2 linked regions of the Loktanella sp. M215 genome follow. The protein of the gene in region 1 interacts with the protein of each later gene in a pairwise test. Links are inferred from orthologs where the notes say so. Each region holds a gene or a part of one and is shown on either strand. Other genes may lie near its edges. The genes, in order: gyrA and gyrB.

Region 1 (6,430 bases):
GGCCGTGCTGATCGCCGGTGTCACGCCCTTTCCGTTCAAGGTCATTACCATCGCCTCCGGTGTGACCGGCCTGTCGCTACCGATCTTCATTCTGGCGTCGATCGTGGCGCGCGCGCTGCGCTTTTTCATCGTGGCCGCACTTCTGTGGCGGTTCGGCGCGCCCATTCAGGAATTCATCGAGCGGCGCCTCGGCCTCGTCTTTACCGTATTCGTCGTCCTGCTGGTCGGCGGCTTTGCCCTGCTCAAGGTGGTCTGATGCGCAACACGCTGATCCTTGTGGCCGCCGGCGGCTCTGCCCTGCTGCTGGCGGGCGCCTTTCTGTTTCAGTTCATGGGCTACCTGCCCTGCGAGATGTGTCTTTGGCAGCGCTGGCCCCACGCCGCCGCCGTCGTGATCGGTGCGCTGGCGCTGGCGATCCCCGGCGCCGCCCTGCCCGTGCTCGGCGCGCTTGCCGCCGCGATCACCAGCGGCATCGGCGTCTTTCACAGCGGGGTGGAGCGTGGCTGGTGGCCCGGCCCCTCCTCCTGCACCGGCGGCGGTGGCGGCGCATTGTCCGGCGATCTGCTGTCGACCGAAGGCCCGCGCCTGATCATGTGTGATCAGGTCAGCTGGGAGCTCTTCCATCTCTCCATGGCCAGCTGGAACGCGCTGTTCTCGGCGCTGCTGGTCCTCGTCTGGATTGCCGCCGCCCGCGCCCGCACCTGAAAGGTCAGCCCATGTCCAAGACCCACTGCATCCTGATCGGCGCCCCGGTCGACTGCGGCAAACGCCGCCGCGGCTGCCTGATGGGCCCCGACGCCTACCGCACCGCCGGTCTGGCCGAGGCGATCACGGCGCTGGGCCACACGGTCGAGGATCTGGGCAACCTGTCCCCGGCACAGGTGAATGTCGCGCCCCACGCCAATCCCAAAGTCCACGCGCTGGCCGAAAACGTTGGCTGGACCCAGACCCTGATGGCCGCAGCACAGGAAGCCGCCCCGCGCGGCCTGCCGATTTTCCTTGGCGGCGATCACGCACTGGCGCTGGGCTCCGTGGCCGGCATGGCAGCCCATGCCGCATCGCAGGATCGCCCCTTCTACGCCCTCTGGCTTGATGCCCACAGCGACATCCATACGCCGAACACCACCGACAGCGGCAATCTGCACGGAACGCCCGTCGGCTACGTCATCGGCCGCGAGGGTTTTGGGGCCTTCCCGCCCCTGCCCGCCCGCGTCGATCCCGGCAACATCTGCATGATCGGCCTGCGGTCCGTGGACGGCGCCGAACACGCCGCCCTGCTCGACATGAACGTCGACGTCGTCGACATGCGGGTGATCGACGAGACGGGGATCCGCACGCCCCTCGCTGCCTTCCTCGACCGAGTGCAGGCCGCAAACGGCATGCTGCACGTCAGCCTCGACGTCGATTTCCTCGATCCCGGCGTCGCCCCTGCCGTCGGCACCACCGTCCCCGGCGGCGCCACCGTGCGCGAAGGCCATCTGGTGATGGAGATGCTCTGCGACAGCGGCCTCGTCACCTCCCTCGATCTGGTGGAGCTCAACCCCTTCCTCGACGACCGCGGCAAGACGGCGTCCCTGATGGTCGACCTGACCGCCTCGCTTCTGGGCCGCCGGGTCTTCGACAGACCGACCCGCAGCCACGCCTGACCTTCTTCTGGTCAAAAATACTTCGGGGTTTGGGGCAGAGCCCCAAGCCGATTTTTCCACGAAAAATCGGAAAGCCCGGCAGCCAGCGTCAGTGGTAGTGAAATTCACCCACGACGTTACGCCATTCGCCGGGCGCGATCAGCTTGCGGTGGCAGTAGCGCACGGACCGCAGCGGGCCGTCTAGGGTGTCCCGCCAGAAGCCAATGAATTTCAGTAGACGGTCGTGATCGGGGGCCAGATCGTAATCCTGCCAGATGTAGGTGTTCAGCACATGCGGGTAATCGGGCATGTGGTAGGTCAGTTCGGCCGTGGTCAGCCCGTAGCCCTTCAACATCAGTTCCGTCTCGGTTGTCATCGCCTGTCTCCTGCTCTGTTGCGCCTCCATGATCCCAGACTTTCATCGGACACTTAAAAGTCAATGAAAACATGCTGTTGGCAATCACGACCAGCGGCTGCCAAGGCAAGCAGGCATCAGGCGTTGCACACCAGATCGGGTATCTGTTATGTTGGCTTAACCCAAATCTAGGTTCGGCATCCAGCAAGGCAGTCACGTGAACGATACACCGGAAACCCCTGAAAACGATGACGAAAATGCCACGCCAAAGTGGACCTATGACGGCCCGTCCGTCACCATCGAACACGAGCTGAAGACGGCCTACCTCGATTACGCAATGTCGGTCATCGTCAGCCGGGCGATTCCGGACCTGCGCGACGGGCTGAAGCCGGTGCACCGGCGCATCCTTTACGCGATGCACGACACCAACAACACCTTCGACAAGCCCTACCGCAAATCCTCGCGCCCCGTGGCCGAGACGATGGGCAAATACCACCCGCACGGCGATTCCGCGATCTATGACGCCCTCGTGCGGATGGCGCAGGATTTCTCCATGAGCCTCGTGCTGCTGGATGGTCAGGGCAACTTCGGGTCCATGGACGGCGACAAAGCCGCGGCCTACCGCTATACCGAAGTGCGGATGCGCAAGGTCGCGAACTACCTGCTGGACGACATCGACAAGGATACCGTCGATTTTCAGTTCAACTACGACGGCAAGGACCGCGAACCCACGGTTCTGCCTGCCAAATATCCCAACATGCTGGTCAATGGCGCTGGCGGCATCGCCGTCGGCATGGCGACCAACATCCCGCCCCATAACCTGGGCGAGGTCATTGATGCCACGCTGGCGCTGATCGACAACCCGGACCTGACCTCCGAAGACCTGATCGACTACATCCCGGCCCCCGACTTTCCGACCGGCGGCTTGATCCTTGGCCGCTCCGGCGCGCGCAAGGCCTACCTGGAGGGGCGCGGTTCGGTCATTATGCGGGCCCGCACCCATACGGAGGAAATCCGCAAGGATCGCTGGGCCATCGTCATCGACGACGTGCCCTATCAGGTGAACAAATCCGCGATGATCGACCGCATCGCCGAAGCGGCCCGCGAAAAGCGGATCGAGGGCATCGCCCACGTACAGGACGAATCCGACCGCAACGGCGTGCGCGTCGTGGTCGAGCTGAAGCGGGACGCCACCGCCGACGTGGTCCTGAACCAGCTGTTCCGCTTCACGCCGATGCAGACCAATTTCGCCTGCAACATGCTGGCCCTGAACGGCGGCCGGCCGGAAACGCTGACCCTGCGCCGCTTCCTCACGGCCTTCGTCGATTTCCGCGAAGACGTCGTCGCCCGCCGCACCGCGTTCGAATTGCGCAAGGCGCGCGAGCGGTCGCACATCCTGTGCGGTCTGGCCGTGGCTGTCACGAACATCGACGAAATCGTTGCCACCATTCGTAAATCTGCCGATGCGGGCGAAGCGCGCGAGGCGCTGATGACCCGCCGCTGGCCCGCGCGCGACATCCTTGAATACATCGCCCTGATCGACGATCCGACCCATACGGCGAACGACGACGGCACCTACAACCTGAGCGAAGCACAGGCCCGCGCCATTCTGGAACTGCGCCTGCAGCGTCTGACCCAGATCGGCGTCAAGGAAGTCACCGACGAGCTGAAAGAGCTTGCCGCCAAGATCCGTGACTACCTCGAAATCCTCGGATCGCGCGACCGGATCATGCAGATCATCCGCGACGAATTGAACGAGGTGAAGGACCAGTTCGCCGTCCCCCGCCGGTCGGAAATCGTCGACTGGGCCGCCGACATGGACGACGAAGACCTGATCGAGCGCGAGGACATGGTCGTCACCGTCACCTCCGGCGGCTATATCAAGCGCACGGCACTCGCCGACTTCCGCCAGCAGCGCCGCGGCGGCAAGGGGCTATCGTCGATGGCGACCAAGGAAGAGGATGTCGTCACGACCCTCTTCGTTGCCAACACCCATACCCAACTGCTGTTTTTCACAACGGACGGCATGGTTTACAAGCTGAAGTGCTGGCAGCTGCCGCTCGGCAGCCGCACCGCCAAGGGCAAGGCCGTCGTCAACATCCTGCCGATCCAGCCCGGCGTCTCCATCGCCGCGATCATGCCCGTCGACCGGCCAGAGGCGGACTGGGACGATCTTCAGGTGGTCTTTGCCACGTCCAAGGGGACCGTGCGCCGCAACAAGCTGTCTGATTTCACCAACGTGAACCGCGCCGGCAAGATCGCGATGAAGTTCGAGGACGAACAGGCCGACAACACCCTGATCAACGCCCGCATCGCGTCCAACGACGACGACGTCATGCTGGTCACGAATTCGGGTCGCGCGATCCGCTTTCCGGCGACGGATGTGCGGGTCTTCAACTCCCGCGCCTCGGTCGGTGTGCGCGGCATCCGCCTGAGCGGCAGCGACACGGTCGTCTCCATGTCGATCATCAGCCACTTCGAAGCGGAAGCGTCTGAACGCGCAGCTTATCTGAAGATGCGCCGCGCCATGGCGGGTCTGGCCGACGACGCCGAAGTTTCCGATGACGAGGACGACGTGGCACCGGGCGCGATCAGCCAAGAACGCTATGCCGAAATGTCCGCGGCCGAGAATCTGATCCTCACGATCACATCAAAAGGGTCAGGCAAGCTCAGCTCCAGCCACGATTATCCTGTCCGCGGCCGTGGCGGCATGGGGGTCACGGCGATGGACAAGGCGATGCGCGGCGGCGACCTCGTGTCCTCCTTCCCGGTCGATCTGTCGGACCAGATCATGCTGGTCACCTCGACCGGCCAGTCGATCCGCGTCCCCGTCGACGGCATCAGCTTCCGCTCGCGCGGGGCTGGCGGCGTCAAGGTGTTCGACACCGCCAAGGGCGAAGAGGTCGTCAGCGTCGCATGGATCGCCGATCAGGGTGACGCCGACGGAGAAAGTGTGGAAGAGGCGTGATGCTAATGCCACTGCAGCGCATTTAATACGCGCTTTGTCCTCCGGCATTTTCGGCCGCTGTTCATTTCGCTTAAGAGCATAATCAGGCCGCCACTCACGCGCGGCCAGTTATGAGGTAAAGCATGAACACCAATTTCTGTGCCATTATCGGCATGGTTCTGACATTTTGCGGCTCGCAAAGTTACGGACAGACTTTTTCCGGCGGAGATATTTCGCTCGGGTATGCCGGTTTGACTGACAGCGATTTGAAGACGTCCGGATATGCTTTGAATGCGAGCGGCGAAGCTGCACTGACTCGTGAACTCTCGGTTCAAGGCGATTTCGGCTATACGAATGGCGAAATTGGCGGGTTTGACGGCGATATCCTTTCACTCGCCGCACATGGCATCTACAACGCCAGCGAAAACGCTTCATTCGGCATTTATGTAGGCCAAGACTCCTCGGACGGAGACAGCATCAAATTCTATGGTGTGGAAGGCGGTTACGGCTACAATCAAATCAAGGTTGACGGCTACTTCGGTGTCACGGCAATTGACAGTGGCCCTTTTATCGACGGTGGCGTGGGTGATGTCGACCTGAATCAGATCGGTATGTCTGCCACCTTCATGGTGAACGACATCTTCACGGTCAGCGGACGCTATGACCGTATTCGCCTGACCGACGCTATCGGTGCAAATCGTATTGGTGCAGGTGTTGGTGCCACACTCCGTAACGATTTCGAACTGGCTGCAGAAGTTGGTCGCATCGAAGGCGATGTCTTTGGCTATTCCGATAACGCGACATACGCCAATGTCTCTGCTACCTATTCATTTGGCGGGCCGCGTGGCGCGACATTCGAGCAGCGCGGTATTGCCAAAACCCTTCTTGGCTTCTGATCCGCTGAAACCCTGACGCAACAGATTGTGGCGCGCGCCAGCCGCGCGCCACGCCGCGTCTTGCCATAGGACTTCGTGCCGGATAATTTCGACGTGCAAGAGGCAGCAAGCCTTGGAAACAATAATTGAGGCGTGTAACATGATCTATAAAGCAGCACTTGCTGCCACCGTTCTGGTGGCCGCATCATCCGCCGCCATGGCGCAGGAGGTTACCGGCGGTGAACTGGGCATTGAATACAATGCTCCCACCAACGGGTCCGACTTCGGCGGCACCACTTATTCCGGCGGGGTCGAAGTGGGGTTCATGCAGACCTTCAGCCTGTCCGCCAATGCGGCCGGCTACAAGCCCGAAAATTTCGACACGACCGCCAGCAACGTCACGTTGCACGGCACGTATCACCTGTCCTCTGCCACATCGGTTGGCGGTTTCTATGCCTACGACAGCGCGGACGGCGGCGACGCGAGCCTGATCGGTATCGAGGGGTCCAGCGCGTTCATGGGCGGCGACGTCGGCGGCTACCTTGGCCGCACCGTCAGCGAGGATGAGAACGGCACGCTGCTCGGCGTCGACGGCAGCTATGCGCTGCGGAACGGCTTCTCGCTGCTG
Region 2 (6,165 bases), 1.7 Mb from region 1 along the record:
CGCTGATCATCATCACCGCTTTGGGGTTCGTCGCGAATGCAAGTTACAATACCCGTATCGTGCTGTCGGCGGACCAGATGCCACTCCTGACGTTTTGGGGGATCGTCACCATGATTATCCTGTCGGTGGTTCAGGTCGCCGCAGTGACCGCACCGTCACAGGACGAAGCAGAGCATTTTCCCGTCGACATCCCCTGCTTCATCGGCACACGCCCGAACCAAAACGTTACCGCGCGGCTTGAATGGCTGTCGGTCTCTGGTGCCGGTCTGCGTCTGCCAAACCTGCAAGACGTCGGCTACAACTTTCGCTGGCTTCGCATCGATATCCCGAAACTCGGTCAGATCGCAGCCTATGTCGAGAATCAGGATGAGACCCTCATTCAGATTTCCTTCGCTGACCTCGACGACGTTCACCGCGACATCCTGATCAGAATGCTGTTCACGCAGGGCCTCGACAATTCTACGCAGGCAGCAGGCGCTTTTGCTGTGACATATGGCATTCTTACACGGATTCTGCGGCGGCATGATGCTGAAGTTGTAAAAGACATTCGTCCTGCACACACAGCACCACCGAAATGGATTATGGCAGCGGTCGCTCATTGAAAGTTATTTGCAATAGCAGCCGTATAGCAACCTCAGCGAAAGCGCGCTTTGTCCGCACACCGGATCTCGCCGCAAAGCGCAGCGAAGGTCGGCTTACCGCCCTTTCTATAATAAGATCGAACATGCAAACCGTAGTTTCACTACGAGATAGGACGGACGTTGATCTGACTACTCCGGTCTACCTTTGGGACAGGTGACGATCCAATACGAAATCGACGAAAGTGCTGGCGGCCCCAATCGCAAGGCGGGCATGGCGTGGTTGAAGCCCCTTGAATTCTCGCCCGCGACCATGGCCCTTGCCGTATGCATTCCGCAACGGAGCGAGAGAGTGAGCGATATTCCCCAAGCTGGTCAAAATACCTATAATTTCATTCGCGCCTCTGGCGCTCTCGTCGATCCCGTCCGTCATGATCTTGATCTCATTGCGGAGGAGCTTCAGCAGTTCGGGGATCTCCGCCTTTTCTGAATATTCTACCCTCCGATCATCCAAGATCAGCTTGCAGCAGCTCTCTACGATTTCCTTGGCCAAGGCGATCGCCTCGCCTGGCTCGCTGTCGCCGATACGCTCAAGGCGCCGTAAATCCTCGTAGAGCGTGTCCGAGTTCAAGGTAGCCGCGACGGCCTTGATGCGCTGGACCGATCCACCCAAGGCGTGAACCTTGAGTTGCGGCACATAAGCCGGCCGTCCATCGATGATGGCATCCTCGACGAGCTCCCACCCGTCAGCCCGTAGGTGACCATTGAACGCCCTGGCGAGCGCGTCCTGCTCCAAGTCGTCTTTGCGAACGATGGGATGAAGAACCTCGCAGATGAACGTCAGGAAGATATCCTCATCGGCAGCATAGAGACGTAAGCGCGGGTCACTGTAGACCCAGTCCTGTGGCCAGTCGAAGTTGTTGATGCAGTGCTGCCAGATGTCCTGCTGGGCGTTCTGGAACCGGCTGTCATGAGAAGGTAGGGAGGTCAGATTAAAGATGCGGCTGAGGAAAGCGATTTCATTTAAGGCACCGTGCCAGACAGTTTCCCTGGCACGCATCTCATCGAGGATGGCCGCGCGCGTCCGTTCGCCGATCTTCCCGTTCGGTAGGCGCCGATCCGGCGGCGGCGCACGCATCGGCGAGATCGCCGCGCTCACCCAGTATCCATTGTCCTGGCCCGCGACGACCTTGAGGTTCTTCGAGATGATCCCGGCGATCTCGTCCCGGCGGTCCTCGAACGATACGAAAACGCTGACCGGGACGCGAAGGAAGACAGTCCAGAGCTCGGTGCCACCGTTCCAGTTGTCGTAGCCAACTTCCTCGATCTCGATATCCGCCTGGCTCATAGCGCGGAGGGCATCGTGCTCACCTTTCTGGCGAAGGAGTTCCGCCACGGTGGGCAGGCTGCCTTCGATCTCGCGTCTGATGCTCAGGTATCTCATAGGTATCGGCATTGCCCGCGCAAACCTTTAGGAAAATCGCGCAACCTTTTGGGTATCGCGCACGATTATGCGCGATCCTACAGCCCGTCAGAAATCCAGATTCTCGACGTTCAGGGCGTTGTCCTGAATGAAGATCCGGCGCGGTTCGACGACGTCGCCCATCAGCTTGGTGAACAGATCGTCCGCCTCGGCCACGTCGTCGACCTTGACCTGCAGCAGGGTGCGGGCGTCGGGGTCGAGGGTGGTTTCCCAAAGCTGCTCTGGGTTCATCTCTCCCAATCCCTTGTAACGCTGCAGCGACAGGCCGCGTTCACCTTCTTCGAGGATCGCGGCCAGCAGGTCGAGGGGGCCGTGAATCAGCTGGCTGCGGTCCTTGCGGACCAGCGTCGCGGGCAGGTCGTAGACGTCCTGCAGAGCCTGCGTGAACGTGCCGGTCTTGCGCGCCTCACCCGAGCGCAGCAGGCCGCCGTCGAGGGTGCGGACTTCTTCCACGCCGCGCAGGATGCGGGCGAGGCGAACGCCGTGGTCCTGCGTGATCCGGCCCTGCCAGCCGCGTTCCCATTCGAGCGCGATCAGGTTCAGGCGCACGGCGATCTTGTCGGCGACACCTTGCAGGTTTTCTGCCACGGCACCGGGGGCAAAGGCCCCGGCAATAGCGGCCTGTTCGAGAATATGGCGCGGGTAATGCGTTGGAAACGCATCCAGAACCCGCTTGAGCTGACGCGCATCGTCGACCACACGGCGCAGGTCCGCACCGCTGATTTCCTCGCCGTTGCCCTGACGCAGCATGGCGCCTTCGATGCCCTGTTCGATCAGGTATTCGTCCATCGCGGCTTGGTCTTTCAGGTAGACCTCTGACTTGCCGCGCGCGACCTTATAAAGCGGCGGCTGCGCGATATAGAGGTAACCGCCCTCGATCAGTTCCGGCATCTGGCGGAAGAAGAAGGTCAGCAAAAGGGTGCGGATGTGCGCGCCGTCAACGTCGGCGTCGGTCATGATGATGACCTTGTGATAGCGCAACTTCTTGATGTTGAACTCATCCCGCCCGATGCCGGTGCCCAGCGCCATGACGAGGTTGCCGATTTCCTGGCTGCCCAGCATCCGGTCGAACCGCGCGCGTTCGACGTTCAGGATCTTACCTTTCAGCGGCAGGATCGCCTGCGTGCCACGATCCCGACCGGTCTGGGCGGACCCGCCGGCAGAATCGCCCTCGACGAGGAAGACTTCGGTTTTCGACGGGTCTTTTTCAGAGCAATCCTTCAGTTTCCCGGCAAGGAAGTTCACGTCCATCGCGGTCTTGCGGCGGGTCAGGTCGCGGGCCTTTCGGGCGGCCTCGCGGGCCAGTGCGGCCTCCACGATCTTGCCGACGACGACCTTGGCGATGCTCGGGTTCTCCTCGAACCACTCGGCCAGTTTTTCACCGACGAGGTTTTCGACCGCAGGGCGGACCTCGGAGCTGACCAGCTTGTCCTTGGTCTGGCTGGAGAATTTCGGATCGGGCACCTTGACCGACAGCACGCAGGTCAGACCTTCACGGGCGTCATCGCCGGTAAAGCTGACCTTTTCCTTCTTCGCGATGCCTGACGTCTGGGCATAGTTGTTGATCGTTCGCGTCAGGGCGGCGCGGAAGCCGGCCATATGCGTGCCGCCGTCGCGCTGCGGGATGTTGTTGGTGAAGGGCAGCACCATTTCGTTGTAGCTGTCGTTCCACCACATCGCGACTTCGATCCCGATATCGTCACGCTCGCCGCGCACATAGATCGGTTCCGGCAGGATCGAGGATTTCGACCGGTCGAGGTATTTCACGAATTCCTTGACGCCACCTTCGTAGAACAGTTCGGTCCGCAGGGGTTCTGCGGGGCGTTCATCTTCCAGAATGATCCGCACGCCGGAGTTCAGGAACGCCAGTTCGCGCAGACGCTTTTCCAGCGTATGGAAATCGAAGTCGCGGTTGGAGAAGGTTGCGAGGCTGGCGAGGAAGCGGACTTCCGTCCCCTTGCGGCCATTGGCATCGCCTTCAACGCGCAGGCTTTCGGTCGTGTAACCCCCTTCGAAGCGGGCGTAATGCTCTTTGCCGTTGCGCCAGATGCGCAGTTCCAGATAGTCGGACAGGGCGTTGACGACAGAGACGCCGACGCCGTGCAGACCGCCAGACACCTTGTAGGAATTGCTGTCGAATTTGCCGCCCGCGTGCAGCTGGGTCATGATGACCTCGGCCGCCGAAACGCCCTCTTCCTTGTGCATGTCGACCGGGATACCGCGGCCGTTGTCACCGACCGAGACCGAGGAATCCGCGTTGATGCGGACATAAACGTGGTCGGCGTGACCGGCCAACGCCTCGTCGATGCCGTTGTCGACGACTTCGTAGACCATGTGGTGCAGGCCCGACCCATCGTCGGTGTCACCGATATACATGCCGGGCCGCTTGCGGACGGCTTCCAACCCCTTCAAAACCTTGATGGAATCAGCGCCGTATGCGGCATTTTCGGCGGTATCGTCGGACATGCGGGAATTTCCTGTCTATTACCCGCAAAATATATGCTTTTTGTCAGACTATGTCACGCCTGACGCACCATATTTTGTGGCCCCGCACAGCGCGGCGCGCTAGTCGCGCAGCGCCCGGTTCAGGTTCAGCGCCGGGGTCAGCACGGACGCGTCCGTATCCACCAACCCGCGCAGCTTGGCAGAGGTCACATCGGTGTCGGTCATGTCGGCACCGGTCAGGCGCGCGCCGGTCAGATCGGCCCCGGCGAGGTTCGCCGTGGACAGGTCGGCGCCGCTGAAATCAGTGCCTGTCAGGATCGCAAAGCTGAGCACGGTCCGCACCAGCCGGGCGCCGGTGAAATCGGCGCCTGTCGCAATCGCGCCGGTCAGATCACCCCGCATCAGACCCATGGATTGATTCCCCAGTTCCGCCCCCAGATCGGCCCCGGTGAACAGCGCGCCGGTCAGATCGGCCTTGGTAAAATTGCCGGAGGCCAGCGCATCGGTGAAATCCGCACCCCGCGCCGATGCGCCGATCAGCTGGGCTTGAAACAGATGCGCCCCGCGCAGGCTGGCGTCGTCCAGACGCGCCTCCATCAGCCAGGCCTGGTCAAGGGTCGCACCGTCGAGGTTCGCCCCCGTCAGATCGGCCTTGTTCAGCCGCGCCAGCCGCAGGGTCGCGCCCTGAAAGTCGACGCCCGACAGGTCCAGACCATTCAGCCGCGCGCCGGTCAGGTCCGCCGCGCCCTGCGACAGGGCCTGCATGACCTCGTCCCGGGTCATCGTCGCCTCTGTCATGGCGGGCGAGGTTATGTCGACGCCTGACAGAAGCGATTGCGCCTGCACCGGTCCGCAAAGCAGGCAGAACACAAGCAGGGCGGTTTTCGGGTACATCGGGGATCCTCCGGTCTCTGGACTTGCAGTCTAAGGGGGCCGCGGCGGTGGGCCTAGTCATCTGAATGGCGGACGCCGCGGTCAGATCAGGGGGATGACGCAGCCGACGGCGATCAGCAGGGTGCCTGCGATGCGGTTGGTGCGACGCACCGCCTCGGGCGAGCGCAACAGCGCCCGGGCGCGTCCGAAGAAATACGCAAGGATCAGGTTGCCCGTCAGCGGCACAACCAGCGACAGACAGCAGATCGCCGCGATGTCGGGCCATGTCAGGCGGGTCAGGTCGAAGAACCCCGGCAAAACGCCCATGTAGAACAGGATCGCCTTGGGATTGCCGAGGATCACCGCCACGCCCGCCAGAAACCCGGCCCACATGCCGGGACGTGTCAGGCGACTGTCGGACCCGATGGTGCGGCCCGCGTTGCGGATGATGAGCAGACCCATGACGATGAAGGTGACGCTGGCGACCCAGCGCAGCACGACCATGAAATCCGCGTAGACCGACACGATCCATGTGACGCCGAGGATCGCAAGCAAGGGCCAGAGCACATCGCCCACCACGACGCCCAGCGCCAGCGGCCAGGCCGCGTTGAAGCCGCCGGACAGGGTGCGGGCGATCAGCGCCACCCAGACCGGCCCCGGCGTCAGGAACAGCGCAAACAGGGCGGCCGCATAAAGCGCCATGTCGGTCAGCGTGATCGTCATCAGAAGACGTGCCCCACCAGATCGACCGGCGCCGCATCGTCCCAGACCTCATCGCGCAGCGGC

The links.
Region 2: the proteins of gyrA (region 1) and gyrB interact in binary tests that used the Escherichia coli proteins (3 or more experiments, as listed by UniProt). The link is inferred for Loktanella sp. M215 from one-to-one orthologs.

What each region holds. Positions count from the first base shown.
Region 1 is NZ_WMEA01000001.1:2,953,859-2,960,288, reverse strand. What follows is about bases 1,816-5,148. They hold gyrA (DNA gyrase subunit A), read left to right. Parts: upstream 1,816-2,197; coding sequence 2,198-4,948; downstream 4,949-5,148. Other genes in these bases: GLR48_RS14575 (hypothetical protein), read left to right, coding at 5,071-5,148; GLR48_RS14585 (usg protein), read right to left, coding at 1,816-2,001. Also shown: GLR48_RS14600 (YqaA family protein), read left to right, coding at 1-256; GLR48_RS14595 (disulfide bond formation protein B), read left to right, coding at 256-705; rocF (arginase), read left to right, coding at 717-1,646; more of GLR48_RS14585, read right to left, coding at 1,735-1,815; more of GLR48_RS14575, read left to right, coding at 5,149-5,823; GLR48_RS14570 (hypothetical protein), read left to right, coding at 5,963-6,430. UniProt on the Escherichia coli protein: A type II topoisomerase that negatively supercoils closed circular double-stranded (ds) DNA in an ATP-dependent manner to maintain chromosomes in an underwound state.
Region 2 is NZ_WMEA01000001.1:1,226,944-1,233,108, reverse strand. What follows is about bases 1,819-4,886. They hold gyrB (DNA topoisomerase (ATP-hydrolyzing) subunit B), read right to left. Parts: upstream 4,528-4,886; coding sequence 2,110-4,527; downstream 1,819-2,109. Other genes in these bases: GLR48_RS05980 (pentapeptide repeat-containing protein), read right to left, coding at 4,627-4,886; GLR48_RS05990 (abortive infection family protein), read right to left, coding at 1,819-2,022. Also shown: GLR48_RS05995 (glycosyltransferase), read left to right, coding at 1-602; more of GLR48_RS05990, read right to left, coding at 781-1,818; more of GLR48_RS05980, read right to left, coding at 4,887-5,400; GLR48_RS05975 (LysE family translocator), read right to left, coding at 5,482-6,102; GLR48_RS05970 (GNAT family N-acetyltransferase), read right to left, coding at 6,102-6,165. UniProt on the Escherichia coli protein: DNA gyrase negatively supercoils closed circular double-stranded DNA in an ATP-dependent manner to maintain chromosomes in an underwound state.